DNA from 2 places in the Pseudacidovorax sp. 1753 genome. Region 1 is predicted to be linked to the other one. Evidence: predicted binding sites of a transcription regulator. Region 1 holds the regulator's gene; the other holds the start of a gene.
The links. Region 1 encodes FNR, which switches genes on or off when oxygen is low (the NO sensors DNR and NnrR bind a similar motif). Its sites were predicted from a motif close to TTGATNNNNATCAA; they were not measured.

Region 1 (14,625 bases):
AGCCCCCCAACCTTCATCCAACCGCCCCTTCGTCTCCCGCCCTTCTTCATGAGCTCCACGCCCAACGCCAACCTCTTTGCCGCGCTGCGCGCCGCCTTTCCGCACGACCTCGACGAGATCGCCGTCGAAACCGATGAGGGCCTCGCCTATTCATGGCGCGACCTGGAGCGGGCCAGCGCCATGATCGCCAACCTGCTGGGCAGCCTGGGCCTGCAGCCCGGGGCGCGCGTGGCGGTGCAGGTCGAGAAGTCGGTGGAGGCCATGCTGCTGTACCTGGCCACGCTGCGGGCGGGCTACGTCTTCCTGCCGCTGAACACCGCCTACCAACGCGCCGAGATGGAGTACTTCATCGGCAATGCGGAGCCCGAGGTGGTGGTGTGCACCCCTGCCAACCTGGAGTGGGTGGAGCCCATCGCCAAGGCGGCCGGCACGCGCTGGGTGTTCACGCTGGACGACAACCGCACCGGCACGCTGCTGGGCCATGCCGCCACCTGCAGCGCCGAGCACGAGATCGTGCGCAAGGCCGACGACGATCTGGCGGCCATCCTCTACACCAGCGGCACCACCGGCCGCAGCAAGGGCGCGATGCTGTCGCACCGCAACCTGCGCAGCAATGCCGAGGTGCTCAAGACCTACTGGGGCTGGACGCACGGCGACGTGTTGCTGCACGCGCTGCCCATCTTCCACGTCCACGGGCTGTTCGTGGCCATCCATGGCGCGCTGCTCAACGGAAGCAAGATGCTCTGGTTCGGCAAGTTCGACCCCAAGCGCGTCATCGCCAAGCTGCCCGAGGCGACCGTCTTCATGGGCGTACCCACGCTGTACGTGCGCATGCTGGCCGAGCCCACGCTGAGCCTGGCGGCCTGCGACAACATGCGCCTCTTCATCAGCGGCTCGGCGCCGCTGCTCATCGAGACCTTCAACGACTGGCAGACCCGCACCGGCCACACCATCCTGGAGCGCTACGGCATGAGCGAAACCATCATGCTGACCTCCAATCCCTACACCTCGGTGCAGGGCGCGCGGCGCGGCGGCACGGTGGGCTTTCCGCTGCCGGGCGTCAAGCTGCGGGTGCGGGCCTATGAAGACGGCAAGCCGCCGCGCGACTGCGATCGCGACGAGATCGGCAACATCGAGGTGGCCGGCCCGAATGTGTTCGCCGGCTACTGGCGCATGCCCGAGAAGACCAAGGAGGAGTTCACGCCCGACGGCTTCTTCAAGACCGGCGACGTGGGCAAGGTCGACACGCTGGGCTATGTGACCATCGTGGGCCGTAGCAAGGACCTGATCATCAGCGGCGGCTACAACGTGTACCCGGCCGAGATCGAGGGCTACATCAACGAGATGCCCGGCGTGGCCGAGAGCGCGGTGGTTGGCGTGCCGCATCCCGACTTCGGCGAGGTGGGCGTGGCGGTCGTGGTGGGCAAGCCGGGCGCCTCGCCCGACGCCGACGCCATCGTGGCCGAGCTCAAGGCCAAGCTGGCCAACTTCAAGATCCCCAAGCGCTGCTTCGTCGTCGACGAACTGCCGCGCAACCAGATGGGCAAGGTGCAGAAGGCCTTGCTTCGCGACCAGCACAAGGCCCTGTTCACCTGATTCGGCAAGCGGCCCGCCCAGCATGAAACCGGCGCAGCCCGATTGATCGAAGGGCCGCGGAGCAGGCCATGCGAGAGCACCCGAGGAACTGGCTTTGCCAGGCCTCCGGGTGCGCCCCCCTCCAAGCCGAAGGCGCCAGAGAGGGGGGAGCCGCGAAGCGGCATGGGGGGTGGCGCAGGTTCACTGCACGAGCAGCACCGGCAGGTCGCTCTCGGCGATCACCTTGGTGGCCACCGAGCCCATCAGCGCGCGGCCCAGGGTGCCATGCCCGTGCGTGCCCATGACGACCAGGCCCGCGCCGCATTCCTCTGCGGCACGCACGATCTCCTCGGCAGCCTGCCCATGGCGGGTCTGCACCGAGGCGTTGGCGATGCCCAGGCCCTGCAGCTGCTGCTTCACCGGATCGATCACCTTGGCGCCTTCTTCCTTGTAGTACTCGGCCAGGGTGTCCTTCGCGATGTGGCGGCTGGCATGCGGCGGGATGGCCGGGCACACATGCACCAGCACCAACTCATGGCCATCGACGAACATGCTTCGCTGGGCGGCGATGTAGTCCAGTGCCTTGCGGGTGAACTCACTGCCATCCACGGCGACGACGATCTTCATTGCTCTTGCTCCTTTTCTGGGGTGAGGACATGCGCCACGAGGGCGCAGCCCAGTGTGGCTGTTGGGGACCGCGCTCAGCGCAATACCAGCACGGGCAATGTGGAATGGGTGAGCACGTGCTGGGTCTCGCTGCCCAGCAGCAGCCGCTTGATGCCCTTGCGGCCGTGCGAGGCCATCACGATCAGATCGGCCTTGTGCTTGCGCGCGGCGCTGATGATCGACTCGGCCACCAGGTCGGACTTGACCACCGCGGCCCGCGCCTTCACGCCCTTGGCCTGCACCTGGGCCACCACCTTGTCCACCAGCTCGCGGGCCTGCTCGGACCATTGCTTCTCGATACGCGCGACGTCCTGCGTTTCGAACACCACGGCGCCTTCGAGATAGCTCACCGGGTAGCGTGGCACCACGTTCAGCACCACGATCTCGGCGCCGCAGGTCTGGGCGAGCGCGGTGGCGTGCTGGACGGCTTTCTTCGACAGGCTGGAGCTGTCGGTGGGGACGAGGATGCGCTGGTACATGGTCTGAGGCTCCGTGTTGATGTGGCTCCAGCATAGGCAGCACGGCGCGGCCGAAACTTGACCGAGGTCAAGGCCCACGAGGGTGCGCACGCGCAGCATCGGTGCATGCAAGCTGCCCTTCCTCTAGGCTCCGCCAGCGCACCGACGGAAGCCGACGTCCAGGCCCGCACGGCCCTCGACGACCCGGCCGAATGGCCGGCCTTCGGCCACGAACTGCGCGCGGGCGGTGACTGGGAGTCGCAGGTCTGCGTGGAAGGCATCCACTGCGCAGCCTGCGCCTTCACCATCGAGGACGCCCTGCTGCGCCTGCCCGGCGTGCGCAAGGTGACGGTCAATGCCGCGAGCCGCCGTGCGCGCATCGTGTGGTCGCCCACGCAGGTGCAGCCCTCGCGCTGGTTCGCGGCCGTGGCCGAGGCGGGCTACCGCTTCGCGCCCGCCGCCGATGCCTCGCTGCGCATTGCACGGCAGAAGGAAGCAAGGCGCGCGCTCTTCCGCTGGCTGGTGGCCGGCCTGTGCATGATGCAGGTGATGATGTATGCGCTGCCGGCCTACGTGGCCGGCCCGGGCGAGATGACGCCCGACATCGAGCGCCTGCTGCGCTGGGCCTCGTGGGTGCTCACGCTGCCCGTCATGGCCTTTGCCTGCGGTCCCTTCTTCGGCAGCGCCTGGCGCGATCTGCGCCATGGCCGTATCGGCATGGATGTGCCCGTGGCGCTGGGTATGGCCATCGCCTTCGTGGTCAGCACGGCGGGCACCTTCGACCCCGACGGTGCGCTGGGCCACGAGGTGTACTTCGACTCGCTCACCATGTTCGTGTTCTTCCTGCTCACGGGACGCTGGCTGGAGTCGCGGCTGCGCGACCGCACGGCGGGTGCGCTCGATGCGCTGGCCGGCCGCCTGCCGGAGACGGCCGAGCGGCGGCAGATCCACGGCGGCTTCGAGCGCGTGCCGCTGCGCCGCGTGCAGGTGGGCGACGTGCTGCGCGTGCGGCCCGGCGAGTCCTTTCCGGCGGACGGCATCGTGGTCGACGGCGACACGCTGGCCGACGAGGCGCTGCTGACCGGCGAGTCGCGCCCCGTGGCCAAGCCCTATGGCGAGACGGTGCATGCCGGCAGCCACAACCTGTCGGCGCCAGTGCTGGTGCTCGTGCGTCAGGTGGGCAGTGGCACGCGCTTCGCGCAGATCGTGGCGCTCATGGAAAGCGCAGCCATGCAGCGCCCGCGGCTGGCCGCGATGGCCGACCGCATCGCGCGGCCCTTCCTGCTGGCGGTGGTGCTCGCGGCGGGCGGTGCGGCGCTGTGGTGGTGGCCGGTGGACCCGGGTCATGCGCTGATGGTCGCGGTCTCGGTGCTGATCGTGACCTGTCCCTGCGCGCTCTCGCTGGCGACGCCCGCGGCCATGCTGGCCAGCGCAGGCGCGCTGGCACGGCGTGGCGTGCTGGTGGCCCACATGCAGGCGCTGGAATCGCTGGCCACGGCGCAGACGGTGGTCTTCGACAAGACCGGAACACTCACGCGCGGCACGCCGCGGCTGGACCGGGTCTACAGCCGCCGCGGCACGCTGCCCGGCGACGCACTCGAACTCGCGGTGGCACTGGCCGAAGGTTCGCTGCACCCGGCCGCACGGGCGTTGCGCCAGGCCTGGGACGCGCAGCGTCGCGTTCCGCCCGCGTGGCGTGCCGAGGCAATGCAGGAACTGCACGGGCAGGGCGTGCAGGGCCTCCTGCGGCCGCGGCAGGGCGATGCGCCCGCGCGCCATGTGCGGCTGGGCAGTGCGGCCTTCTGCGAGGCCCGTGCGCTGCAGACCGACGCCATGCAGGTCCACCTGCGCGACGACGAGGGCTGGGTGGCCAGCTTCGCGCTCGCCGAAGACCTGCGGCCCGAAGCGCCGGAGGCGATCGCGCGGCTCAAGGCCCAGGGCCTGGTGCCACGCCTGCTTTCCGGCGACCGCGAGGCCGCCGCGCAGCGGCTGGCGGCCAGCGCCGGCATCGACACGGCACGCGGCGGCTGCAGCCCCGAGGACAAGCTGCACGAGGTGCGCCGCCTGCAGGCGCAGGGCAGGGCGGTGGCCATGGTGGGCGACGGTCTCAACGATGGGCCGGTGATCGCCCAGGCCGATGCCTCCTTCGCCTTCGGCAATGCCGTGCCGCTCACGCAGGCGCGGGCCGACTTCGTGGTGCTGGCCGATTCGCTGCAGGCGGTGCCCGACACCGTGGCACAGGCGCGGCGCACGTTGCGCATCGTGCGACAGAACCTGGTCGGGTCCGCGGCCTACAACGCGCTGTGCGTGCCCCTGGCGCTGGCAGGCTGGCTGCCGGCCTGGCTGGCTGGCCTGGGCATGGCGCTCAGCTCGCTGGTGGTGGTGCTCAACAGTGCACGCCTGTCGCGCATGGATGCCGGCGGAATCCAACCGACAGTGGCCTCGGCGGAGCGCATGCCTGCGGATGCCACGCTGGTGCCGCAAGGCTGAGGGGGAAGGGCCATGGACATCCTCTTCGTGCTCGTGCCGCTGTCGGTGCTGCTGGTGCTGCTGATCATCGCGGGCCTGTGGTGGGCCGTGGAGCGCGGCCAGTTCGATGACGTGGAACAGGAAGGCGCGCGCATTCTGCAAAGCGATTGATCTCCGTCAATCGACCGGCGGGAACCGAGTCGGACACTGCCTACAAGTTCCTCAACCTGGTTCCCAAGATGCAGTCCTCCCACTCACCTGCGGCGCTCTACAACGACACGGTCGTGCGCCAGTTCTCGCTGATGGCCGTGGTCTGGGGCGTGGTCGGCATGCTCGTCGGCGTGATCATCGCCGCCCAGCTGACCTGGCCCGATCTCAACCTCGGCATTCCCTGGCTGAGCTACGGACGCCTGCGGCCGCTGCACACCAACGCGGTCATCTTCGCCTTCGGCGGCTGCGCGCTCTTTGCCACCAGCTATCACGTGGTGCAGCGCACCTGCCAGACGCGGCTGTTCGCGCCGGGCCTGGCGGCCTTCACCTTCTGGGGCTGGCAGGCCGTCATCGTGGCCGCGGCCATCAGCCTGCCGCTGGGCTACACCACCGGCAAGGAATACGCCGAGCTCGAATGGCCCATCGACATCCTGATCACGCTGGTCTGGGTGTCGTATGCCATCGTGTTCTTCGGCACGGTGGGCACGCGCAAGGTCAAGCACATCTATGTGGCCAACTGGTTCTACGGTGCCTTCATCATCGCGGTGGCCCTGCTGCATGTGGTCAACAGCGCCGAGGTGCCCGCGGGCTGGATGAAGAGCTACTCGGCCTATGCCGGCGTGCAGGACGCCATGGTGCAGTGGTGGTACGGCCATAACGCGGTGGGCTTCTTTCTCACCGCCGGCTTCCTGGGGATGATGTACTACTACATCCCCAAGCAGGCCGAGCGCCCGGTCTACAGCTACCGCCTGTCGATCGTGCACTTCTGGGCGCTGATCTTCACCTACATGTGGGCAGGCCCGCACCACCTGCACTACACCGCGCTGCCCGACTGGACGCAATCGCTGGGCATGCTGTTCTCGCTGATCCTGCTGGCGCCCAGCTGGGGCGGGATGATCAACGGCATCATGACCCTGTCGGGTGCCTGGCACAAGCTGCGCACGGATCCGATCCTGCGCTTCCTGATCGTGGCCCTGTCCTTCTACGGCATGTCCACCTTCGAGGGCCCGATGATGTCCATCAAGACGGTCAACGCCCTCAGCCACTACACCGACTGGACCATCGGCCACGTGCACTCCGGCGCACTGGGCTGGGTGGGCCTGATCTCGATGGGCTCGCTCTACTACCTGATCCCGCGCATGTGGGGCCGCACCACGATGCACAGCATCAAGGCCATCGAGCTTCACTTCTGGATGGCCACCATCGGCATCGTCCTCTACATCGCCGCCATGTGGATCGCCGGCGTGATGCAGGGCCTGATGTGGCGCGCCATCAACCCCGACGGCACGCTCACCTACACCTTCGCCGAAGGCGTGAAGGCCACCTTCCCCTTCTACGTGGTGCGCTTGCTGGGCGGCCTGCTGTACCTGGGCGGCATGCTGGTCATGGCCTGGAACGTGTGGATGACCGTGATCTCGGGCCGTGCCGTGCGCGCCACCATCCCGGCCCCGCAAGCGGCCCATGCCTGATCGAACGGAGCACAAGAACATGAGCCAGACGACGCCCTCCACGTCCACCGGCTTCTCGCATGAGAAGGTCGAGACCAACAACTTCCTGATGATCGTGCTGATCCTGCTGGTCGTCGCCGTCGGCGGCCTGGTGGAGATCGTGCCGCTGTTCTTCCAGAAGTCCACCACCGAGCCCATCGCCGGCCTCAAGCCCTACACGGCGCTGCAGCTGGCCGGCCGCGACATCTACCTGCGCGAGGGTTGCTACAACTGCCACTCGCAGATGATCCGCCCCTTCCGCGCCGAGACGCTGCGCTATGGCCACTACTCGGTGGCCGGCGAGTTCGTGTACGACCACCCCTTCCAGTGGGGCAGCAAGCGCACCGGCCCCGACCTGCAGCGCGTGGGCGGCAAGTACAGCGACGAGTGGCACCGCATCCACCTGAACAACCCGCGTGACGTGGTGCCCGAGTCCAACATGCCCGCCTACAGCTGGCTGGAGAAGAACACCGTGGACGCCGCGGCCCTGCCGTCCCACATGCGGGCCCTGCGCAAGGTGGGCGTGCCCTACACCGACGAGGACATCGCCGGCGCGCAGGCTGCCGTCGAAGGCAAGACCGAGATGGAAGCCACCATCGCCTACCTGCAGTCGCTGGGCCGTGCCCTGAAGTAAGCGAACGAGGAGTACCCCCATCATGGACCTGACCACCCTGCGTTCCATCGCCACTGTCGTGTGCTTCGTGCTCTTCCTGGGCATCGTGGCCTGGGCCTATGCGCGGCGCAACCGTGCCGGCTTCGAGGAGGCAGCACGCCTGCCCTTCGAGCAGGACTGAGCGCACCGCGCCAACGCATCGAACGAGAGAGATCACGATGAGCGACTTCATCAACAACTTCTGGTCGAACTACGTCATCGCCGCCACGGTGCTGAGCATCCTGGGCTGCGCGATCCTGCTGTGGATGACGGCGCGCAAGCGCGTCGTCGCCGACAAGGACAACACCACCGGCCACGTCTGGGACGAGGACCTGCGCGAGGCCAACAACCCACTGCCGCTGTGGTGGGTGGGCCTGTTCATCATCACCATCGTCTTCGCGGTGGGCTACCTGGCCTTCTTCCCCGGCCTGGGCAGTGTGCAGGGCAAGCTGGGCTGGAGCTCGGCCGGCGAGTACAAGGCCGAGGTCGAGAAGGCCAATGCGGAGCTGGCCCCCGTCTATGCGCGCTTCGCCAGTGCGCCGGTGGAGCAGGTGGCCGCCGACCCCGCAGCGCGCGCCATCGGCGAGCGGCTGTTCATGAACAACTGCGCCCAGTGCCACGGCTCGGACGCGCGGGGCAGCAAGGGCTTTCCCAACCTGACCGACAACGACTGGCTGCACGGCGGCACGCCCGACAAGATCATCGAGACCATCACGCTGGGCCGCGTCGGGACCATGCCGCCCATGGCAGCCGCCGTGGGCACGGCGGACGACGTGAAGAACGTGGCCAACTACGTGCTCAGCCTGTCGGGCAGCCCGCACGACTCGGTGCGCGCCGGCCTGGGCAAGGCCAAGTTCGCGGTCTGTGCGGCCTGCCATGGCGCCGACGGCGGCGGCAACCAGGCGCTGGGCGCCCCGCGGCTCAACGACAACATCTGGCTGCACGGCTACGGCGAGGCCGCCATCATCGCCATGGTCAACAACGGCAAGCAGAACGTGATGCCGGCGCAGAACGAGCGGCTGACCGAGGCGCAAATCCGCGTGCTCGCGAGTTACGTCTGGGGCCTGTCCCACAACGCCACCACGGCGTCGGCCAAGCCTTGAGTGGCTTCATGACCCTCCGAGCCTGATCCCCACGAACGAAGGCGCCCGCGGGCGCCCCAACGCCATGTCCGCATCCTCCAACGCGCCCACGCCCAACCCTCGGCGCGTCATCCCCATTGCCGCCGAGCCGCCGGCCGAGGAGGCCGTGTCGCTGTACGCCGCGAGCAAGAAGATCTACCCGCGCGCAGTGCAGGGCCTGTTCGCGCGCTGGCGCTGGGCCATGGTGTTCGCCACGCAGCTGGTGTTCTACGGCCTGCCGTGGCTCAGCTGGGGCGAGCGGCAGGCAGTGCTCTTCGACCTGGCATCGCGGCGCTTCTACCTGTTCGGGCTGGTGCTGTATCCGCAGGACCTGATCTACCTGTCGGGTCTGCTGGTCATCTCGGCGCTCTCGCTCTTCCTGTTCACGGCCGTGGCGGGGCGGCTGTGGTGCGGCTATGCCTGCCCGCAGACGGTGTACTCCGAGATCTTCATGTGGGTGGAGCAGAAGATCGAAGGCAGCCGCACGGCGCGCATGCGGCTGGACGGCGAGTCGCTCTCGACGGAGAAGCTGGTCAAGAAGGCCTACAAGCACATCGTGTGGATCGCCATCGCCATGTGGACCGGCTTCACCTTCGTGGGCTACTTCACGCCGGTGCGCGAGCTGGGCCTGGCCTTCCTGCAGACGCAGATGGGCTCCTGGGAGGTGTTCTGGGTCTTCTTCTATGCCTTCGCCACCTACGGCAACGCCGGCTTCATGCGCGAGCAGGTGTGCAAGTACATGTGCCCCTATGCGCGCTTCCAGAGCGCCATGTTCGACCGCGACACGCTGATCGTCACCTACGACCCTGGCCGCGGCGAGCCGCGGGCGCCGCGGGGTCGCAGCGTGGACTACAAGGCCCGCGGCCTGGGCGAGTGCATCGACTGCGACCTGTGCGTGCAGGTCTGCCCCACGGGCATCGACATCCGCCAGGGCCTGCAGTACGAATGCATCGGTTGCGGCCAGTGCGTGGACGCCTGCAACACCGTGATGGAGAAGATGAACTACCCGAAGGGCCTCATCCGCTACGACACGGTCAACGGCATGGCCGGCCACTGGAGCCGCGCGCAGCTGTGGCGCCGCGTGCTGCGGCCGCGCGTGCTCATCTACGCCTCGGTGCTCATGCTGCTGGTGGTGGGCATGCTGGTGAGCCTGGTGGCCCGCACGCCATTGAAGGTAGACGTGGTGCGCGACCGCGCCTCGCTGGCCCGCATCGCCGAAGGTGGCCGGCTGGAGAACGTCTACCGCCTGCAGATCATGAATGCCACCGAGCGGCCGCAGAAGTACCGGCTCGCGGCACAGGGGCTGGAGGGCATCGCCGTCTCGCCCGACACGCCGGTGGAGGTCGGTCCGGCCGAGGCCCGCTGGGTGGCCGTGCGGCTGAGCATTCCCTACGGCAGTGCCGCCCCCGGTTCGCACAGCGTGCGCATCGAGGTGGGCGAGGAGGGCGGCGGCGCCCATGTGGCCGAGAAGGCCGCCTTCCTGGTGCCGCGCTGACTGCCCGACGCATCGACTTCGCATCCATCACGACGAGGACCCCATGACGAACCCGACGACGCTTGCTTCCGCCTCCCTGGTCGAGCCCTCCAGCGGTCCCTGGTGGCGCCATCCGCTGATGTGGATGGTGGTGGGCGGTCCGGCGATGGTGGTGGTGGCCGGCTTTGCCACGCTGTGGCTGGCGGTGCACAGCCCCGATCCGGTGATCGAGGCGGACTACTACCGCCGGGGCATCGAGATCAACCGCACCCTGGAGGCCCAGCGTGCGCTGACGCCGGCGCAGCAGGCCCGCAACCACGTCACCACGCCCGCACGGAACCTGCCTCCCGCGCAGCCTTGACATGGCGCGTCGCTCACCGGCACGGCCTTCCGCGGCCAAACATGCCCCGCTGCGGCGGGGTCGTCGGCGCCCCGCAACCCAGAAGACGGAGACCTCCCGCATGCTGCGCCAGCCCCACTGCCTGATGGCCATCGCCTGGCCGGCCTTCCTGGCCGCCTGCCTGATGGAGTTCCTGGTCTTCGGCTTCGTCGATCCGGCGGAATTGCGCTGGTTCGGCCATGTGCTGGAGATGCCGCGGCAGGCCATCTACGCGCTGGGCTTTTTCGGCTTCTGGGTCGTGACCATGGTGTGCAGCGCGACCACGGCACTGCTGATGCGCACGCCGGCCCAGGTCAATGCGCAGCCGGGGCCGGGCGGGCCGGCCTGAAGATCCCAGCAATGAAAAAGGGACGCCGTGGCGTCCCTCTCGTCTGCCGATGCGGCGGTCGACTTGCGCGAGCCGGCCGCCGTTCGCGCCTCAGGCGCAGACCGTGGGGTTCACCATCCGCCGTAGCGCCTCCGCATCGAGGATGCGCACATGCCGCTGGTTCACCTCCACGATGCCGTCGTCGACGAACTTGGACAGGGTGCGGCTCACCGTCTCGAGCTTGAGGCCCAGGTAGCTGCCGATTTCCTCGCGGGTCATGCGCAGCACCAGCTCGGAGGCCGAGAAGCCGCGCGCATGCAGGCGCTGCACCAGGTTCAGCAGGAAGGCGGCCAGGCGCTCCTCGGCGCGCATGCTGCCCAGCAGCAGCATCACGCCGTGCTCGCGCACGATCTCGCGGCTCATGATCTGGTGCACATGGCGCTGCAGCGCCGACACCTCGCGCGACAGTTCCTCGATGCGGTCGAAGGGCATCACGCAGACCTCGGAATCCTCCAGCGCCACGGCGTCGCAGCTGTGGCGGTCGTTGACGATGCCGTCCAGGCCGATGATCTCGCCGGCCATCTGGAAGCCGGTGACCTGGTCGCGGCCGTCCTCCGAGGTGATGCGGGTCTTGAACACGCCGGTGCGGATGGCGTAGAGCGAGACGAACTGCTCGCCGTTGTGGAACAGCAGTTCCTTGCGGCGCACCTTGCGGCGCGTGGCGACCAGCGAATCCAGTCGCTGCAGTTCCTCCGGCGACAGGCCCACGGGCATGCACAACTCGCGCAGGTTGCAGTTGGAACAAGCGACTTTGATGGATTCTGGGGTCATGGTGTGTCCGACTCTGTAGGGTGGGGGACGGCCCGACGCCTCGCTCGTGGGGTCTGTGGCGTCCGAAAGCTCCCGTGTCAGTCATTCTCCGACAGCGATCAACTTTCTGTTTGATGTGGATCAAGCGCCGATCATGGCTTCGAACGCACATTAGAGGCAACAACCCTGGCGCTGCTGTGCCCTCCTGCTGCGATGAGTTCCCTGCCCATCCCGTCCTCCTGCGCGGCCGAGCCCGCGGTGCTGTCGACGTCGCTGCTGCGCCGTTTCGACGTGCCGGGCCCGCGCTACACCTCCTACCCGACCGCCGACCGCTTCGTGGAGGCCTTCGGCCCCGCTGAGTATGCCCAGGCCCTGGTCCAGCGCCGCGAAGCGGCCGGCGCCCGTGCGCTGCCGCTGTCGCTGTACGTGCACATCCCGTTCTGCGAGTCGCTCTGCTACTACTGCGCCTGCAACAAGATCATCACGCGCCACCACGAGCGCGCAGCCGAATACCTGCAGGACCTGTTGTGCGAGCTGCGGCTGCAGGTGGCCGAACTCGGCCGGGGCGAGCCGGTGAGCCAGCTGCACCTGGGTGGGGGCACGCCCACCTTCTTCAGCGACGAGGAGCTGTCCACCCTGATGACGGCGCTGCGCGAGTCCTTCGACTTCCTGCCCGGCGCCGAATGCTCCATCGAGGTCGACCCGCGCACGGTCGATGAGGCCCGGCTTGCGCACCTGGCGGCGCTGGGCTTCAACCGCCTGAGCTTCGGCATCCAGGACTTCGATGCGCAGGTGCAGAAGGCGGTGCACCGCATCCAGCCCGCGTCCGAGGTCTTCGCGCTGATGGCAGCGGCACGACGGCTGGGTTTCACCTCGATCAACGCTGACCTGATCTACGGTCTGCCGCGGCAGAACAGCACGTCCTTCGAGCGCACGCTGGCGCAGGTGGTGGAGCTGCGGCCCGACCGCATCGCCCTGTACGCCTACGCCCATCTGCCCGAGCGCTTCAAGCCGCAGCGCCGCATCCTGTCGCAGGAGCTGCCCGACGGCCCCACCAAGATCGACATGCTCTCGCGCGCCATCGGCGTGTTCGGCGAGGCGGGCTACGTCTACATCGGCATGGACCACTTCGCGGTGCCGGAGGACGCCCTGGCCGTGGCAAAGCGCCAGGGCCGGCTGCACCGCAACTTCCAGGGCTACAGCACCCAGCCCGACTGCGACATCATCGGCCTGGGCGTCTCGGCCATCGGCCGCGTCGGTGCCAGCTACAGCCAGAACGCCAAGACGCTGGAGGACTACCGCGACCGCCTGCAGCAGGGCCAACTGCCCGTGGTGCGCGGCCTGGCCCTGGGCCGCGACGACGTGGTGCGCCGCGCGGTCATCATGGCCATCATGTGCCAGGGCCGCATCGACTTCGAGGCCATGGGCGCCGCCAATCTGGTGGACTTCCGCCAGTACTTCGCGGCCGAGCTGCAGGCGTTGCAGCCCCTGGCGGAGCAGGGGCTGGTGCGCCTGGATGCGCGCGAACTCGAGGTCACGCCGGCCGGCTGGTACGTGGTGCGCGCCATCGCCATGGTGTTCGACCGCTACCTGCAGGCCGACCGGGCACGCACGCGCTTCTCGCGCATCATCTGACGCGGGTGATGGACGCCTCCGGTGCGCTCGCGGTGTCGGCCCTGTTGCTGGGCCTGACGGGCGCGCCCCACTGCGCCGTCATGTGCGGGCCGGCCTGCGCTGCGCTCGTGCCGCCGCGTCCCTTGCAGCGCGAGGCTGTGCCGCTGGTGCGCGTGGATGCCTCCGGGCCAGGCCTTGCTGCGGCGCATCGCCCGGCCGCGCCATCCGTGGCGTTTCAGCTGGGGCGGCTGCTCGGCTATGCCGCCGCCGGCGCGGTCGTGGCCGCGGCGTTCGACACGTTGGCATGGCTCCGGGATGGCATCTCTCTGTTGCGGCCGGTCTGGGTGCTGCTGCACGCGGGCATCCTGGCCTGGGGCGTGGTGCTGGCCATCGCCGGGCGGCAACCGCTGTGGGCATCGCGGGTCGGGGCGGCCACGTTGCGCCGGCTGCGGCCGCTCACGGCCAGCCCGGCGCGCCGATTGCTGCTCGGCGCGGCCTGGGTCCTCATGCCCTGCGGCATGCTCTATTCGGCCCTCATGCTCGCCGCCTTGGCGTCGCAGCCGCTGCAGGGCGCCCTCGTGATGGGCCTGTTCGCGCTGGGGGGCGCGGCGGCACTCAGCGGCGTGCCCTGGCTCTGGCATCTGCTGCGGCGCGGACCGGATGGCGCGCAGCCCGCCTGGGCCAGCCGCATCGCCGGGGTCCTGCTCATGGCCGTCGCGGCCTACGCGCTGTGGACGGACCTCCAGCACGACATCGCGCGCTGGTGCGCCTGAACCGGCCAACCGGCATCGGCCAGCCGCCGTGGTCCGGACGCTGAGTCAAATCTTCACGGTTCATCACCTTTTGTCGGCTATGGGCTGCTGATGAGACCGCCTGTCAAGAAGTTTCTTGGGCGCCAAAGCACTTCGGAATACCTTCGGAAGGAGTTTTCAAGTCAGGGGTGGCCGGTGCTGGTGCAGCGCGGGACCCGCCCTGCCACCCCACCATCCAGGCTTCAGGAGTCCACGCGCCCGCCATGTCGACGCCTCCTTCGACAACCCCTTCCATCTCCTCCGATCTGCTCGCACACGGCTGGCTGCGAGCACGTGACGTGGGCCGCCGCGCCGGTCCGCACAACCAGGGCGTTCTGGGTTGAAGCCCTTCCATGTGCAGCTGCGCCTTCTCCCCATCCATCTGGCCGCTGTGGCATGCGTCTACGTCGCGGGCCTCGTGCCGAGCGCTGCCCAGACGATCGCGGGCGGAGAGCTCCGGGTGCAGCCGATGAGCCGCTTCGAGGCGGAACAGGCGCGGCTGCGCAGCCAACTGGAGCAGGGGCCACCCACCTACATCGACCGGGTCATGGACGACACCCCGCCGGGGGCCGGCGACGCGGAGAACTCGTC
Region 2 (14,625 bases), on a different contig from region 1:
GCCGGTGGATCCCGAAGAGTTGCGCGCCGTGCTGGGCCTGTTCCGCGCCATGGACGAATGATGAACGAAAGGGTGATCGATGCAGTGGCTCTCCGACAACCTGGAGGCGCTGCTCGAAGCGCCCGATGAGCAGCGACGTTTCGACGCCGTCGTCGTGGGCTCCGGCTACGGCGGCTCGGTGGCGGCATTGCGGCTGGCCGAAGCCGCGTTCAATGTCGTCGTGCTCGAACGCGGGCAGGAATACGTGGCTGGCGAATTCCCGAGCGACCTGAGCGATGCCGGCAAGTACGTGCGCGCCCAGTGGCAGGGCACGACCGGCGTCCAGGGGGCCGGCTATGAGGATGCGCTCTTCGACTTCCGGGTGGGGCAGGGCGCCGCGGCCCTCGTGGGCAACGGACTGGGCGGCGGCAGCCTGATCAACGCCGGTGTCGGCCTGCAGCCCGAAGCGGTGGTGTTCCAGTCCGAGCACTGGCCTGCCGCCATCCGGCGCACCAACCTGCAGCCGTGGTTCGACCGCGCCCGTGCCATGCTGGAGTTGTCCAGGCCGGAGGACGGCCAGCGTTGCTTCGACCCGCAGGGCACGCGCAAGTACCAGGCGCTGCGCGGACTGCACGACCGGCTGCCCTCCCGGCCGGCCCGGGGCGATTCCGCCGCGGTCCGGCCCGAGTTCGAGGAGGTGCCCATCGCCGTCTGCCTGCATCCCTGGCAGGTCACGGCGCACGAGGGCGCGCTGGGCCCGCGGTCGGCCTGCACCGGCTGCGGCAACTGCGTCAGCGGATGCAACGACGACGCCAAGCTGACGCTCACCAAGACCTACCTGCCCGCTGCCCGGCGGGCGGGGGCGCGGCTCTTCGCGGGCGTGACGGTGCTCAGCGTCCATCGCGAGGAGGATGGCGACTTCCCCTGGGTGCTGCGCGTGGTCCGCACGGCCGAGCGCAGCCTGTACGAGGGCCAGCGCCAGCATGCAGGCGCCGCGGCCCGCGCCGGCTGGGTCCATGAACTGCGCGCACGGCAGGTGGTGCTGGCCGCCGGCACCTTCGGCAGCACGGAGATCCTACTGCGCTCCCGTTCCACGCCAGAGGGCGCGCCACGCGCGCCGCTCGCCACCAGCGACCGGCTCGGCGAGCGGGTGTCCGGCAACGGCGACGACGTGGCCTGCATTGCCGAGCTGGATGCGCCGGCCAACGCACTGGGCGACACGGCCGCTGGCCGAAGCCCCGAACCGGCCGGGCCGACCATCTCGGCCATGATCCGCTTCCGGGATGCCGCGGACGAGCGACGCTCGACCCTGGTTCAGGATGGCGGCGTGCCGGGGCTGCTGGCGCCCGTGTTCCAGGAGCTCATCCAGACGCTCACCACGCTCGCCCGGCTGGACGACTCCGCCGGTCCGGCATCGACGGAGGTGGACGACCTGGCGCCGCAGCCGAAGGTCCTGACCCACTCGCTCACGCTGCTGGGCATGGGTCACGACGACAGCCCGGCCCGTATCGACCTGGACACGCGCAGCGACCGCATCCGCTGGCAGTGGCCGCGTCCCGAGGCGGCGTCCGCGCCGCCGCTGCACCGGGCCCGCGTGGCGCCCGCCACGGGCCAGGATGGGCGCTACCTGCGCAATCCGGGCAGCGGCATCCTGCCGCCCACCATGGACGGGCTGCTGGGCGGGGCCGGCATGGGCCAGTTGCTGGTCACCGTCCATCCGCTCGGCGGTTGCCCCATGGGCGACGATGCGGTGCAAGGGGTGTGCAACCACCTGGGGCAGGTCTTCCGCGGACCGCAGGGCAGCGATGTGCACGAAGGCCTGTATGTGATGGACGGCTCGGTGGTGCCGACATCGCTCGGTGTCAATCCCATGCTCACCATCACCGCCCTGGCCGAGCGCAGCTGCGCCGACCTGGTGCAGCGCCTGAATGCCGGGTCGGCCGCACGGATGCCCCCGCCGGCCGGCGCCGTGCCTCGGCCCTTGTCTGCGCCGGTCGTGCCTGCGCCCAGGCCGACGAGCACCGCCGGCGCCGTCGCCCCGGGTGCGTCGCTGCGCGAGGTGCTTCGCGGCCTCGTGCAGCCATCGCCCTCGCAGCAATGGTGCGGGCCCTTGCCTCGGGACGCGGTGCCCGTGGGCGATGCCGCCTCGCTCTTCGTCCAGATGGAGGTGAGCGACTGGGCGCGCTTCCTGGCCGACCCGCGCCATCGGGCGCTCGTCCAGCCCTCGCGGATGGCGCCCTCCAGTGCCTATGAGGCGTCGCGCCTGCTGGTGCAGCTCGAAGGCCGCGCACCGCGCACGCTGTGGGTGGAAGAGGGCCATGCCGACCTGTATGCCCGCCAGCCGGAGTCCTGGCGGCGGCATGCGAGTCGCTGGCTGCGGCTGGTCCTCACCTACACCCTCAGCCGCTGGCTGCCGGATTCCGGCAAGGAGGGCGGCGGAAGCTTCTCGCTGAAACCCGCCAACCTGTGGCGGGTGGCCCGGATGCTGTGGCAGGCCGCGGAAGTACGGGTCTTCGATTACCGCATGGTCCTGCGCATGGAGGTCGAGGACAAGGACAAGGCCAGGGCCGAGCCGCCGCTTCATCTGCGCGGCACCAAGGTCATCGATGGCGCAGCGTCCTGGAAGGACCTGGGGCAGTGGTGCCGCGCTGCATGGGCCGGTGGCTGGCCCGCCGTGCCGCGCCCCAGCGTCTGGAGCCAACTGGGCGAACTGCCCCTCTCGCTGAGCGACGCGTCCGGCCAGGTCCTGCTGCAGGGTCGGCTGCGCATGGACATGCCCGACATCGCCCGCAACCTGCTGCCCCAGCTGCACAGCGGCCGCGACAGCGTGACGGCGACGATGGCCGCGCTGGGCTATCCGCTGATGCTCGCGCGCGGGCTGTTGCGCACGCGGCTGCTGGACTTCCGTGCGCCGGACTACGCTCGCCGCACCGTGCCGCCCGCGCCGCCGGCAGGTGGCGAGGCCGAGCAGGTCTGGCTGCATTTCCCCGAGGGCTGGACCCATGGCGGCTTTCCTCTGCTGCAGACCCGTCGGCACGGCCGGGTGCCGCCCTGTGCGCCGATCCGGCTGCGCGTGCGCGCGCGGCTGGCGGATCCGGCGGCCTCGCCCATGGACCTGGCGCTGGTGCGCTACCGGCAGCCCCGGCCCGAAGTGCACGCCCCCGACGGGCAGGGGGCCTGCCGCGTGCGTGCGCTGCTGATGATCAACGGCTTTGCCCAGTCGACGCTGCCCTTCGTCGAGCCATTGATGGGCGCCGATGCGCTGGCGGCGCGGCTGTACGACGAGGGCTGGGACCTGTGGCTGCTGGAGTACCGCGTGAGTCCGCTGCTGGATGCCTCCGCCCGCTTCTCGACCATGGACGACATCGCGGCCTTCGACATTCCGTCGGCCGTGGCCCGCGTGTGCGCAGAGCTGGGCCAGGAGCTCGACCTGGCGCCCGAGCTGCTGCGCATCCACGCCTTCAGCCATTGCGTGGGCGCTGCTTCGCTGGCGATGTCGCTGGCCGGCGGACACCTGGCCGTGCGCCATCCCGAGGGCGACGGCCAGGTGCATCGCCTGGGCGGGGCCGTTTTTTCGCAGTTCCAACCCTATGTGATCGGCTCCAACTCGGCGCAGCAGCGCCTGCAGCTGGGCGCCTTCATGCACAACGTGCTCGGCCGCGAGTTCCTGGAGTTCGCCGCCGGCGTCGGCACGCCCGACCTGCTGCACGGGCTGTTGGACCGGCTCTTCGCCACGATGCCGCACGCAGACCTGCCCTGCGTTCCCCGCGGCGAGGCCTGCCCGCACGACGATCCGGCGTGCCCGCATGCCCAGCGCTGTCCGCACAAGACTCAGGCCTGCCCGCACGAAGCCGATCTGCGCGTCGAGCAGCCTGACACCACCACCTGCAAGCGCATGTCCGGGCTGCTCAGTCCGCTGTTCGATCACGGGCGCCTGGGCGAGACTTTCCACGAGCGGCTGGACATCTACTTCGGCCGCACCAACCTCGGCGTCTTCCTGCATGGCGCCAAGTGCGTGCAGCACGAGCGGCTGGTGGACGACGATGGCCGCGACTATCTCTCGGACGACAAGGTCCGGCGCTATTTCGACATGCCGATGATGCTCATGCACGGCAGCGACAACCAGCTGTTCGACGTCGCTTCCCTCGCGCGCAGCGCCGATCAGCTGCGCCGGGTCTTCGGCGAGGAAGGGCGCTCGATCGCCTCCGATCCGGCTCAGCCCATGCCGCGGGTCACGGCCCACCCGCTGCCGGGCTTCGCGCATTTCGACTGCACCATCGGCCGCGCCGCAGCGCAGCAGGTCTTTCCGCGCATCGAGCAGTTCCTGGCCGATGCGTGGACGCGCCCGCTGGTCCCGCCGCAGGTGCAGCGCCATGCCGGGGCGCAACTGCCGGCGACCGGTCCGCTGATGGGCTGGGTGCGGCCGGGGCAGGGCGGCGCGACGGTGGTGCGGGTGTGGGCCGAATTCCGGCGCCGCCATGGCGGCCTCCTGGTGGGCTGCATGACGCTGGCGTGCGGCCGGCTCCGGGGGGAGTCATGGCGGCTCTCGCAGGCCTGGCCTCTGAGGACCGTGGTCCTGCAGACACGGCCGCCGGCTCAGGTGTCCGACACCGTGCCGCCGGGCACGGCCTTTCCGGTCAGCGTGCTCGTCGCCGATGTGGTGCTGCCTGCGGACGTGGAGGGCGTGCACATCGACGTCTTCGGGCTCTACACCTTCGACGCCAGCGCCGGGCCGACGGGTGCCGCGCCGCTGGTGCCTGCGGGCGTGCCGGGCCAGACGCCCCCGTCGGCATCCAACGGTGTCCGGGAGCCCAGAGAAATGCTGGATGAGGATGCCCAGGCCACCCATGACCTGGCGGTGCTGACCGGGCAGACGCCGGGCATGGTGTCGGCCGCCGCCGCGGACGCTGCCACGCCCTTCCGCCTGACCATCGACCAGAGCCTGCTCGTCCGCGCCGCCCGGCGCATGCCCTTGCCCGAGGACCGGGTGCCCGCGCCCTTCGCAGTCCCCCCGACCACGGACGAGGTCGTGCTGCCTGAGGACGGCCTGATCGGCCCGGTGGTCGAGCAGGGCGCGCCGCTGCCGCATGGGTATGCCGATGGCCTGGTGGCCGTGCTGCGGGCGGAGCTGGAGCGCCGCGCCGCCGCCGCGCGCCGCGCCGACCCGGCCACGCTGTCGCGGGTGGACCGTGAACTGGCCACGCCTGAGCAGGCAAGGTTGCACGTGGCCGATGCCCTGCGCCGGCCCGCGGAGGGGGGCACCTGTTTCCTTGCCGCGGGGTGCCGGCATCCGGGCATCACGGGCTTCGAATCGGCGCGTGCCGACGCCAGCCTGGCAGCGCTGGCGCACGCCCATGCCCGCACGGGCGACGCCCGCTTCATGGCCATGCTCGGCGACCAGGTCTATGCCGATGCGCGTGCCGGCCTCTTCGACACGGCCTCAGAGTTGGAGCGCATCCTGCCGCGCTACCGCGACGCCATGGGTTCGCCCGGCTTCCGCGCGCTGGCCCAGCGGCTGCCGCTCTTCATGGTGCTGGACGACCACGAGATCGTCGACAACTGGACGCGCGAGCAGCTATGGTTGGGCGAGGGCGGCCTATGGCGGGCGCTCACCGCACGCGCGGCCTACCGCGCCTTCCAGCGCGCCCACGGGCCGGATCCCTTTCCGGCCGCGGAAGGCGACGCCGACGACGCGCGCCACCACGGCGCCTTCCGCTGCGGCGACATCTCCGCCTTCATGCTGGATGCGCGCACCTCGCGGCAACTCGGCACGCGTCGGCTGCTGTCGGAGACCGGCTGGAGGCTGCTGGAGAACTGGCTGTGCCGTGAGCAGCAGATGCACGGCGATGCACCGAAGTGGGTGATGTGCGGCTCGGTGATTGCGCCGGGCCTGCGGGAGTTTGCCGGCCGCCCCGCGCCGCGGCAGGCCGACAACTGGCAGATGTCGCCCGCCGACCGGCAACGCTTCTTCGACCTCCTGGTGCGGCACCGCATCCAGAACGTGGTGCTGCTGTCCAGCGACTACCACTGCTCGGCCGTGGCGCGGCTGCACATCGGGCTCGACCTGCAGGGCCTCGCCATCGTGGCACCGCCCCTGCATGCACCCATGCGCTTCGCCAACTCGTTGGCCGACACCGTGTTGCTCGAAGAGTCGGTTCCGCTCGTTGGCGGCCTCACGCTGCAGGTCGAGGGCGTGGGCGCCTGGGACGGGGAAGGCTGGCTGGCCGTCCGGCAGTCCGAAGGCGCCGACGGGCACTGGACGCTGGCGCTGGAGCTGCACCTGCGCGGGCAGGAAGCCTCGGCCTTCGACACGATCCATCTCCGCGAGACGCTGCCGAGTCGCCGGCCGCGTCCACGGGGTGCCGCTCAGAACGATTCCAGCGGCAGGCCGACGTAGTTCTCGGACAGCGAGGTCGAGGCCGCCGGCGAGTGCACCAGGTAGTCCAGCTCGGCCTCCTGGATCTTCTGGCCGAAGTCGCCGGTGTCCGGGAAGCGGTGCATCAGCGAGGTGAACCACCACGAGAAGCGCTCGGCCTTCCAGATGCGGCGCAGGCAGAGGTCGGAATAGCGGTCGAGCGCGCTGGTGCTGCGCTCGCCGTAGTAGCGCTCCAGCGCCTGGTACAGGTAACCCACGTCCGAGGCCGCGAGGTTCAGGCCCTTGGCGCCGGTGGGCGGCACGATGTGCGCCGCATCGCCGGCCAGGAACAGCCGTCCGAAGCGCATCGGCTCGGCGACGAAGCTGCGCAGCGGGGCGATGCTTTTTTCCAGCGCGGGGCCGGTCACCAGGCGCTCGCGGCCTTCCGGGTCCAGGCGCAGGCGCAGCTCGTTCCAGAAGGCGTCGTCGCTCCAGTTCTCGACCTTCTCTTCGACCGGCACCTGCACGTAGTAGCGGCTGCGGGTGCGGCTGCGCATGCTGCACAGCGCGAAGCCGCGCGGGGTGTTGCAGTAGATGAGTTCGTCGGAGACCGGCGGCACGTCCGCCAGCATGCCCAGCCAGCCGAAGGGATAGATTTTCTCGTAGAGCTTGACGGCGCTGGCCGGCACGCTGGCCCGGCTCACGCCGTGGTAGCCGTCGCAGCCGGCAATGAAGTCGCATTCGAGCTCGTGCGTGGCGCCGTCCTTCTCGTAGCGCACGCGGGGGCGCTCGCCGTCGAAGTCGTGCAGGCTGACATTGGCCGCACCGTAGAGGGTGGTCAGGCCGGCGGCGGCGCGGGCGTCCATCAAATCGCGGGTGACCTCGGTCTGGCCATAGACCATCACCTGCCGGCCCTGCGTGTGCGCGTGCATGTCGATGCGGTGACGCTGGCCCTGGAAGAGCAGCTCGATGCCGTGGTGCGGCAGGCCTTCTGCGTGCGCACGGGCATCGACGCCGGCCTTCTTGAGCAGGTCCATCGTGACCTGCTCCAGCACGCCGGCGCGGATGCGGCCGAGCACGTAGTCGCCGGTCTGGCGTTCGACGATCACGTTGTCGATGCCGGCAACGTGCAGCAGTTGGCCCAGCAGCAGGCCGGCCGGGCCGGCGCCGATGATGGCGACTTGGGTACGCATGGGAAGGGTCTCCTGATCCAGGGGCAACAAAGGGATGGGCCGAAGCGTAGAAAAAAGCCGTCCCGATCCGGCGGCCCGTCAGGTCCTGCCGCGCGATGATTCGTTGGGTTGCGCGATGATCGCGCAACATCACTGATCCAAGGAGCCGATCCATGACCATCGCCAAGGCGGACTTCATCGAGGGCCTGGCCAAGGGCCTGGCGGTGCTCGAAAGCTTCGACACCGAGCGTCAGCGCCTGAACGCCACGCTGGCCGCCCAGCGTGCCGGGCTCACCCGGGCGGCGGCGCGGCGGCACCTGCTCACGCTGGCGCACCTGGGCTACCTGGAGACCGACGGCAGCTATTTCTGGATGGCGCCGCGGGTCCTGCGTTTTTCCGGCAGCTACCTGGCCTCGTCGCGCCTGCCGCGGGCGCTGCAGCCCACGCTCAACCGGCTGTCGGCACAGACGGGGGAGTCCTTCTCCGCCGTCGTGCTCGATGGCGAGGAGGTGGTGATCGTCGCCCGCAGCGGCAGCTATGGCGCGCCTTCGCGCGTGCTGGCCTACGGCCTGCACCTGGGCGCCCGGCTGCCGGCGCATGCCACGTCGACGGGGCAACTGCTGCTGGCGGCCATGGCGCCGGCGGCGCTTTCGGCCTGGCTCAAGGGGCGCAGCCTCGCGCGGCTCACGCCGCACACCTTGACCCGGCCTGCAGAGCTGCGCCGGCGGCTGGCGCAGATCCGCAAGGACGACCATGCGCTGGCAAGCGAGGAACACGAACTGGGCGTGCAGGCCCTGGCGGTGCCGCTGCGGGACATGCAAGGCCGGACCGTGGCCGCCTTGAACCTCGTCCTGTCGGGCGGGCTGCAGCCGCCCGAGGCGCTGGAACGAAGCATGCTGCCCTTGCTCGCGGAGGCTGCGCGCGAACTGCGGGCGCTGCTCTGATAAAGCAAAATTGACTTTGTGTGAATTTGTTGCGCGACGCCGGTCCCGGCCGGGCCCAACATTTCGCCCATGCCTCTGTCCCTTCTCCACCGCTTGGCCAGCGCGCAGCTTCCTGTTTCCTTCACCGAGGGCGGCGACATCGACGCCATCCGCATGCTGGCGCTCGCCGGCCATGTGCAGGCGGTGATCCCCCGTCCCGTGCGGACCTTGTCCGGCCATCACCAGCCGGCGGCCACGGTGTCTGCCATCACGCCATTGGGGCGGCAGATGATGGAACGCTTTCCCCGCGAAGCCGAGGTGGGCTGAGCCGTCGCGGCCCGAAGGGCGGGGCCGGCCGGCCGCCATTGCCCAGGCCACGACCACAAGCCCCGGGGCTGCTGGCGTCGTGCGCCTGGACGCCAGTCAATTCCTACAGTCGCAGTAAACCTTTTGCCGCTTGAGGTGGGTCAACGGACCCATGGCGACTTATCATGATTGAAATTTCGGTAATTACTGAAATTTCAACATTTACCGCTTCGCCATGACTGAATCCACGTCCGTTGATCCCGACCGGCTGCCGAGCCCGATGTCGATGGCGGCCGCGGCGCAGGCGATGGCCGCCCTGCTGTGGCTGCCGCAGGCGGCACTGCTGGCCTGGGCGGTCCAGAGGCTTGCCGACGGCGGCGGCCTGCATGGCGTGCTTGCGCTGGCGGGTGGCGTGGCGGCGGTCGGGCTGCTGCGCGCGGCGTTCGATGCATGGGGTGTGCGCCGCGCCCTCGAAGATGCGCGGCAGGCGCTCGGTGCCCTCAGGCGCGCGGCAACGGCGGCGCTCGCTGGCGGATCGCCGGTCGACCGCGACCGGCCGGCCTCCGGCCTGGCGGCCAGCGTGCTGGCGGAGCAGGCCGAGGCCATCGTGCCCTGGTTGGCGCGTTTCCAGCCCGTGCGGCTGAGGCTCATGGTGGTGCCCCTCGCCATCGCGCTGGCGGTGGGTGCCCTGTCCTGGGTGGCCGCGGCCATCCTGGTGGTGGCCGCGCCGCTGATCCCACTGTTCATGGCGCTGGTCGGCCGCCGTGCACAGGCCGCGTCGGAAGCGCAACTGGCGCGACAGGGCGACATGAACGCCTTCCTGCTCGACCGGCTGCGGGGCCTCTCCACCCTGCGCGCGCTGGGCGCGGTCGATCACACGGCGCTGCGGCTGAGGGCCTCGGCACAGGATCTGCACCGCCGCACGATGGCCGTGCTGCGCATCGCCTTCCTGTCGTCGGCGGTGCTGGAGCTGTTCGCCGCGCTGGGCGTGGCCATGGTGGCTGTCTATGTGGGCTTCCATCTGCTGGGGCATCTGCAGTTCGGCAGCTGGGGCCGCACGCTCAGCCTGGGGCAGGGCCTGTTCATCCTGCTGCTGGCGCCCGCCTTCTTCGAGCCGCTGCGCGAGCTGTCGGCCGTGTGGCATGACCGTGCGGCCGGCGAGGCCGCGCGCAAGGCGCTGGCGTCACTCGATGGCGCGGGGCCGAGGCTTCCCGGGCAGTCTGACGCTGCCCTGCCGGCAGAGCCGGCGCCTGCCGGTGGCGCGCTGGGCGTGCGCGTGCGGGGGCTGCGCTTTGCCCCGGCGGGCGAGCGGCCGGTGCTCGACGCGTTCGACCTCGACGTCCGCCCCGGTGAACGCCTGGCCATCCTCGCGCCCAGCGGCGGGGGCAAGACGACCTTGCTGTCGCTGCTGGCCGGGCTGGTGGCGCCGCAGGCGGGGCAGGTTTTCATCGGCGGCGTTCCCATGGACGAAGCCCATGCGCCGGGCCTGCGCCGCCGGATGGGCTGGATGGGGCAGCGTGCCCATGTGTTCGCCGGCTCCCTCGACGCCAACGTGGACCTGGGTCGGCCGGTCGCGGACGCGCAGGCCGTCGCCCGCGCCATCGATTTCGCAGGCCTCGCCGACGTGGCCGCCGGCCGTCCCAGCCAGAGCCTTGGCGAGGCCGGTGTGGGCCTGTCGGGTGGCGAGGCCGTCCGCCTCGCCCTGGCCCGGCTGGCCGTGAACGACGAAGCCGGCCTGCTGCTGGCGGACGAGCCCACCGCCCACCTCGATGCCGAGACGGCCGACCGCGTCATCGACGCGCTGCTCACCCTGAGTCGCGGCCGGACGCTGGTGCTGGCTACCCACGATCCGCGCCTCGCTGCGCGCATGGACCGTGTGCTCCGCCTCGACGCGGCGCCGCTGCGCGAAGCGGCCTGAAGCCGCGATCCATCAGGAGCCCACGCCATGACCCGTTCTGCCACCCACGATCTCCAGGTTCTGCGTCGCCATTTCATCGGCCAGCGGCGCGGGGCGCTGTGGCTGGGCGCCGGGCTTGCCGTGCTCACCAGCCTCGCCGGCATCGGCCTGCTGGGCCTGTCGGGCTGGTTCATCACGGCGACGGCGCTGGCTGGCTTGCAACTGACGACGGCGCTGGTGTTCGACGTCTTCATGCCCTCGGCGGGCATCCGGCTGCTGGCCCTGGGCCGCACCGGCGCGCGCTATGCCGAGCGGCTCGTCACGCACGACGCCACGCTCGGCGTGCTGGCCGGCCTGCGCGAGCGTCTGCTGCGCGGTTGGGCGCAACCCGAGGCGGCCCAACGCCTGCTGCTGCGTCCCGCGCGGCTGCTGCAGCGTCTGACGGCCGACATCGATGCGCTCGACGCCCTCTACCTGCGCATGGCCGTGCCGCTGGCCGTCAGCCTGGCAGCGGCGGCGATGGCCGGTGTCGTGGCCGGCTTGCACGACTTGCGGCTGGGCCTGGCCCTGGCCGCCTGGCTGCTGGTGGCAGGTTGGGGTAGTGCATGGGTGGTCGCGCGCCGGGCCCGCCCCGTGGCGGTGCGCCGGGCACTGGCGCTGGAGCGCCTGCGCGCCCGTGCCGTCGACCTCGTGGCGGGGCAGACCGAACTGGCCATGGCCGGTAGGCTGACGGCCCAGTGCGAAGCGCTGGCCGAGGCCGACACGCGCCTGGCCGCCACCGACCTGCGCATGGCCGGGCTGGAAGCGCGGGCCAGCTTCGCGCACGGACTGATGCACACGGCCACGCTGGTGGGCGTGCTGCTGGCGGCCGCCTGGCTGGTGGAGCAGGGCCGCATCGGCGCGCCGGCCGCGGCGCTGCTGATGCTCATGGCGCTGGCCGCAGGCGAGCCGATGGCGGCGCTGCGCCGCGGCGCGCTGGAGTCGGGCCGCACCTGGCTGGCGGCCCGGCGGCTGGCGCCGGCCGTGGCGGCGGCCGAGTCCGCACCGTCGGGCGATGCGCCGCAGGCCCGCCCTGGCGCCGCGGCCGACGGCGGCATCCATCTCGAAGGGATCGTGGTGCGCCGAGACGGCGGGGCACGCCCCGTCCTGCAACTGTCGTCGCTGCACATCCAGTCCGGCGAGCGCGTGGCAGTCATCGGGCCCAGTGGCGCCGGTAAGTCCACGCTGCTCGCGCTGGTGGCGGGTGAACGCGCGCCGGTCGCCGGCCAGGTCCAGGCACCGCGCGCCACCTGGATGACCCAGCGGCCCGAGCTCTTCCGCGACAGCCTGCGCGACAACCTCACGCTTGCCGCACCCCACGCCACCGACGCCCAGTTGAGCGCGGCGCTCGCCGATGCCGGCCTGCAGGCGGATGTCGCCCGCCTGCGCGAAGGCCTGGACACTTCCCTGGGCGAAGGCGGGCTGGGCCTGTCGGGCGGGCAGATGCGCCGCCTGTCGCTGGCCCGCCTGCTGCTGCAGGACGCGCCGCTGTGGCTGCTCGACGAGCCGACCGAGGCGCTCGACGCCGTCACCGCCCGCGAGGTTCTGCGCCGCCTGGACGCGCGCGCGCAGGGCCGCACGCTGCTCATCGCCACCCATCTGCGTCGCGAGGCGCGGCTCGCCGACCGCCTGCTCTGCATCGAGGCCGGCGCGTTGCGCGCCGACCTGCGGCGCGGCACACCCGCCTTCGACGCCGCCCTCGCCGCATTGCGCGACGACTGAGGCCATCGCCATTCCCCGCATTCCGACGCCAAGCATTTCAGAAGGAGTCTCACCATGGACCTCGACATCGTCGGCCTCTCACGATTGCAGTTCGCAGTCACGGCCCTCTACCACTTTCTCTTCGTTCCCCTGACCATCGGGCTCGCGATCCTGATCGCGATCATGGAGACCGTCTACGTCATGACCGGCCGCACCCTCTGGCGCGACATGACCAAGTTCTGGGGCCTGCTCTTCGGCATCAACTTCGCCATGGGCGTGGCCACCGGCATCGTCATGGAGTTCCAGTTCGGCATGAACTGGAGCTACTACAGCCACTATGTGGGCGACGTGTTCGGCGCGCCGCTGGCCATCGAGGGGCTGATGGCCTTCTTCCTCGAAGCCACCTTCGTTGGGCTGTTCTTCTTCGGCTGGGAGCGACTGTCCAAGCTCAAGCACCTGATCGTGACCTGGTGCGTGGCGCTGGGCTCCAACCTGTCGGCGCTGTGGATCCTGATCGCCAACGGCTGGATGCAGAACCCGGTGGGCGCGCAGTTCAACCCGCAGACCATGCGCATGGAGGTGACCGACTTCTTCGCCGTGCTGACCAACCCGGTGGCGCAGGCCAAGTTCGTGCACACGGTCTCGGCCGGCTACGTGGTGGCGGCGCTCTTCGTGCTGGGCATCTCGGCCTGGTACCTGCTGAAGGGCCGGCATGTGCACCTGGCCAAGCGCTCGATGACCGTCGCGGCCTCCTTCGGTCTGGCCGCCTCCTTGTCGGTGGTGGTGCTGGGCGACGAGAGCGGCTACCTCTCCACCGAGCACCAGAAGATGAAGCTGGCCGCCATCGAGGCCATGTGGAAGACCGAGCCCGCGCCCGCCGCGTTCACCGCCTTCGGCTTCCCCGACCAGGCGGCGCGCGAGACGCACTTCGCCGTGCACATTCCCTGGGTTATGGGCCTGATCGGCACGCGCTCGCTCGACACCGAAATCCCCGGCATCGACGACCTGGTCAAGCGCGCCGAGGTCAACATCCGCGAGGGCGTGGTGGCCTACGACGCGCTGCAGAAGATCCGCGCCGCCGGCGCCAGCGGCACCGTGCCGCCCGAAGCCAAGGCGGCCTTCGAGGCGAACGGCCGGCAGCTGGGCTATGCGCTGCTGCTCAAGCGCTATGTGGACGATCCGCGCCAGGCCACGCCCGAGCAGATCGCCAAGGCCGCCTGGGACACCGTGCCGCAGGTCGCGCCGCTGTACTGGACCTTCCGCATCATGGTCGCGCTGGGCCTGTTCTTCATCGTGCTCACGGCCGCCTTCTTCTGGCTGTCGGCACGGCGCCGGCTGGAGGCGCACCCGTGGCTGCTGAAGGTGGCGCTGTGGGCGATCCCGCTGCCGTGGATCGCCGCCGAATGCGGCTGGTTCGTGGCCGAGTTCGGCCGCCAGCCCTGGATCATCGAAGGCGTGCTGCCCACCGGCGTGGCCGTCTCCAACCTGGGCGCCGGCACCGTGCTGGCCACGCTGCTGGGCTTCGTCGCCATCTACAGCGTGCTGCTGGTCATCGAGATGAAGCTGATGCTCAAGGCCATCCGCAAGGGACCGCAGGAACATCCCGTGCCGCCGCCCGCCGCGCTGCGCGCCGAGGCCGCCCCCGAACTCGCGCTGGTGCGCTGATCACCGCAGGAGCCGCATCATGATCCTTCACGAACTCATTTCCTACGACGTCCTGCGCCTCATCTGGTGGGCCTTGCTGGGCGTGCTGCTGGTGGGCTTCGCGCTCACCGACGGCTTCGACCTGGGCAGCGCCATGCTGCTGCCCTTCGTCGGCCGCGACGACACCGAGCGCCGCGTGGTCATCAACAGCATCGGCCCGGTGTGGGAAGGCAACCAGGTCTGGCTGATCCTGGGCGGCGGCGCCATCTTCGCCGCCTGGCCGCACATCTATGCCGTCTCCTTCTCGGGCTTCTACCTGGCGATGTTCGCCACGCTGGTGGCGCTGATCCTTCGGCCCGTGGGCTTCAAGTTCCGCAGCAAGAAGGAAGACCCGGCCTGGCGCTCGCGCTGGGACTGGGCGCTCTTCGTCGGTGGCTTCGTGCCAGCGCTGATCTTCGGCGTGGCGCTGGGCAATGTGCTGCAGGGTGTGCCCTTCCGCTTCAGCGACGACATGCGCATCTTCTACGAGGGCAGCTTCCTCGGCCTGCTCAACCCCTATGCGCTGCTGGCCGGTGTGCTGTCGGTGGCCATGCTGGCCATGCACGGCGC

Region 2: a site for FNR is predicted at 8,887-8,900, ahead of cydD (thiol reductant ABC exporter subunit CydD). Genes of this name have one in related genera too.

The regions. Positions count from the first base shown of each region.
Region 1 is NZ_JBEPKY010000003.1:53,292-67,916, forward strand. It holds gene ABIC63_RS04520 (malonate--CoA ligase) at 49-1,596, shown strand; gene ABIC63_RS04525 (universal stress protein) at 1,777-2,202, opposite strand; gene ABIC63_RS04530 (universal stress protein) at 2,277-2,720, opposite strand; gene ABIC63_RS04535 (heavy metal translocating P-type ATPase) at 2,826-5,189, shown strand; gene ccoS (cbb3-type cytochrome oxidase assembly protein CcoS) at 5,202-5,339, shown strand; gene ccoN (cytochrome-c oxidase, cbb3-type subunit I) at 5,408-6,847, shown strand; gene ccoO (cytochrome-c oxidase, cbb3-type subunit II) at 6,867-7,499, shown strand; gene ABIC63_RS04555 (CcoQ/FixQ family Cbb3-type cytochrome c oxidase assembly chaperone) at 7,522-7,659, shown strand; gene ccoP (cytochrome-c oxidase, cbb3-type subunit III) at 7,697-8,620, shown strand; gene ccoG (cytochrome c oxidase accessory protein CcoG) at 8,685-10,133, shown strand; gene ABIC63_RS04570 (FixH family protein) at 10,177-10,473, shown strand; gene ABIC63_RS04575 (hypothetical protein) at 10,574-10,840, shown strand; gene fnr (fumarate/nitrate reduction transcriptional regulator Fnr) at 10,931-11,650, opposite strand; gene hemN (oxygen-independent coproporphyrinogen III oxidase) at 11,843-13,264, shown strand; gene ABIC63_RS04590 (sulfite exporter TauE/SafE family protein) at 13,273-14,016, shown strand; gene ABIC63_RS04595 (hypothetical protein) at 14,375-14,625, shown strand, end outside.
Region 2 is NZ_JBEPKY010000002.1:156,444-171,068, reverse strand. It holds gene ABIC63_RS03160 (hybrid sensor histidine kinase/response regulator) at 1-61, shown strand, start outside; gene ABIC63_RS03155 (alkaline phosphatase D family protein) at 80-6,376, shown strand; gene pobA (4-hydroxybenzoate 3-monooxygenase) at 6,346-7,527, opposite strand; gene ABIC63_RS03145 (IclR family transcriptional regulator domain-containing protein) at 7,680-8,450, shown strand; gene ABIC63_RS03140 (hypothetical protein) at 8,520-8,756, shown strand; gene cydD (thiol reductant ABC exporter subunit CydD) at 8,971-10,653, shown strand; gene cydC (thiol reductant ABC exporter subunit CydC) at 10,681-12,393, shown strand; gene ABIC63_RS03125 (cytochrome ubiquinol oxidase subunit I) at 12,448-14,037, shown strand; gene cydB (cytochrome d ubiquinol oxidase subunit II) at 14,057-14,625, shown strand, end outside.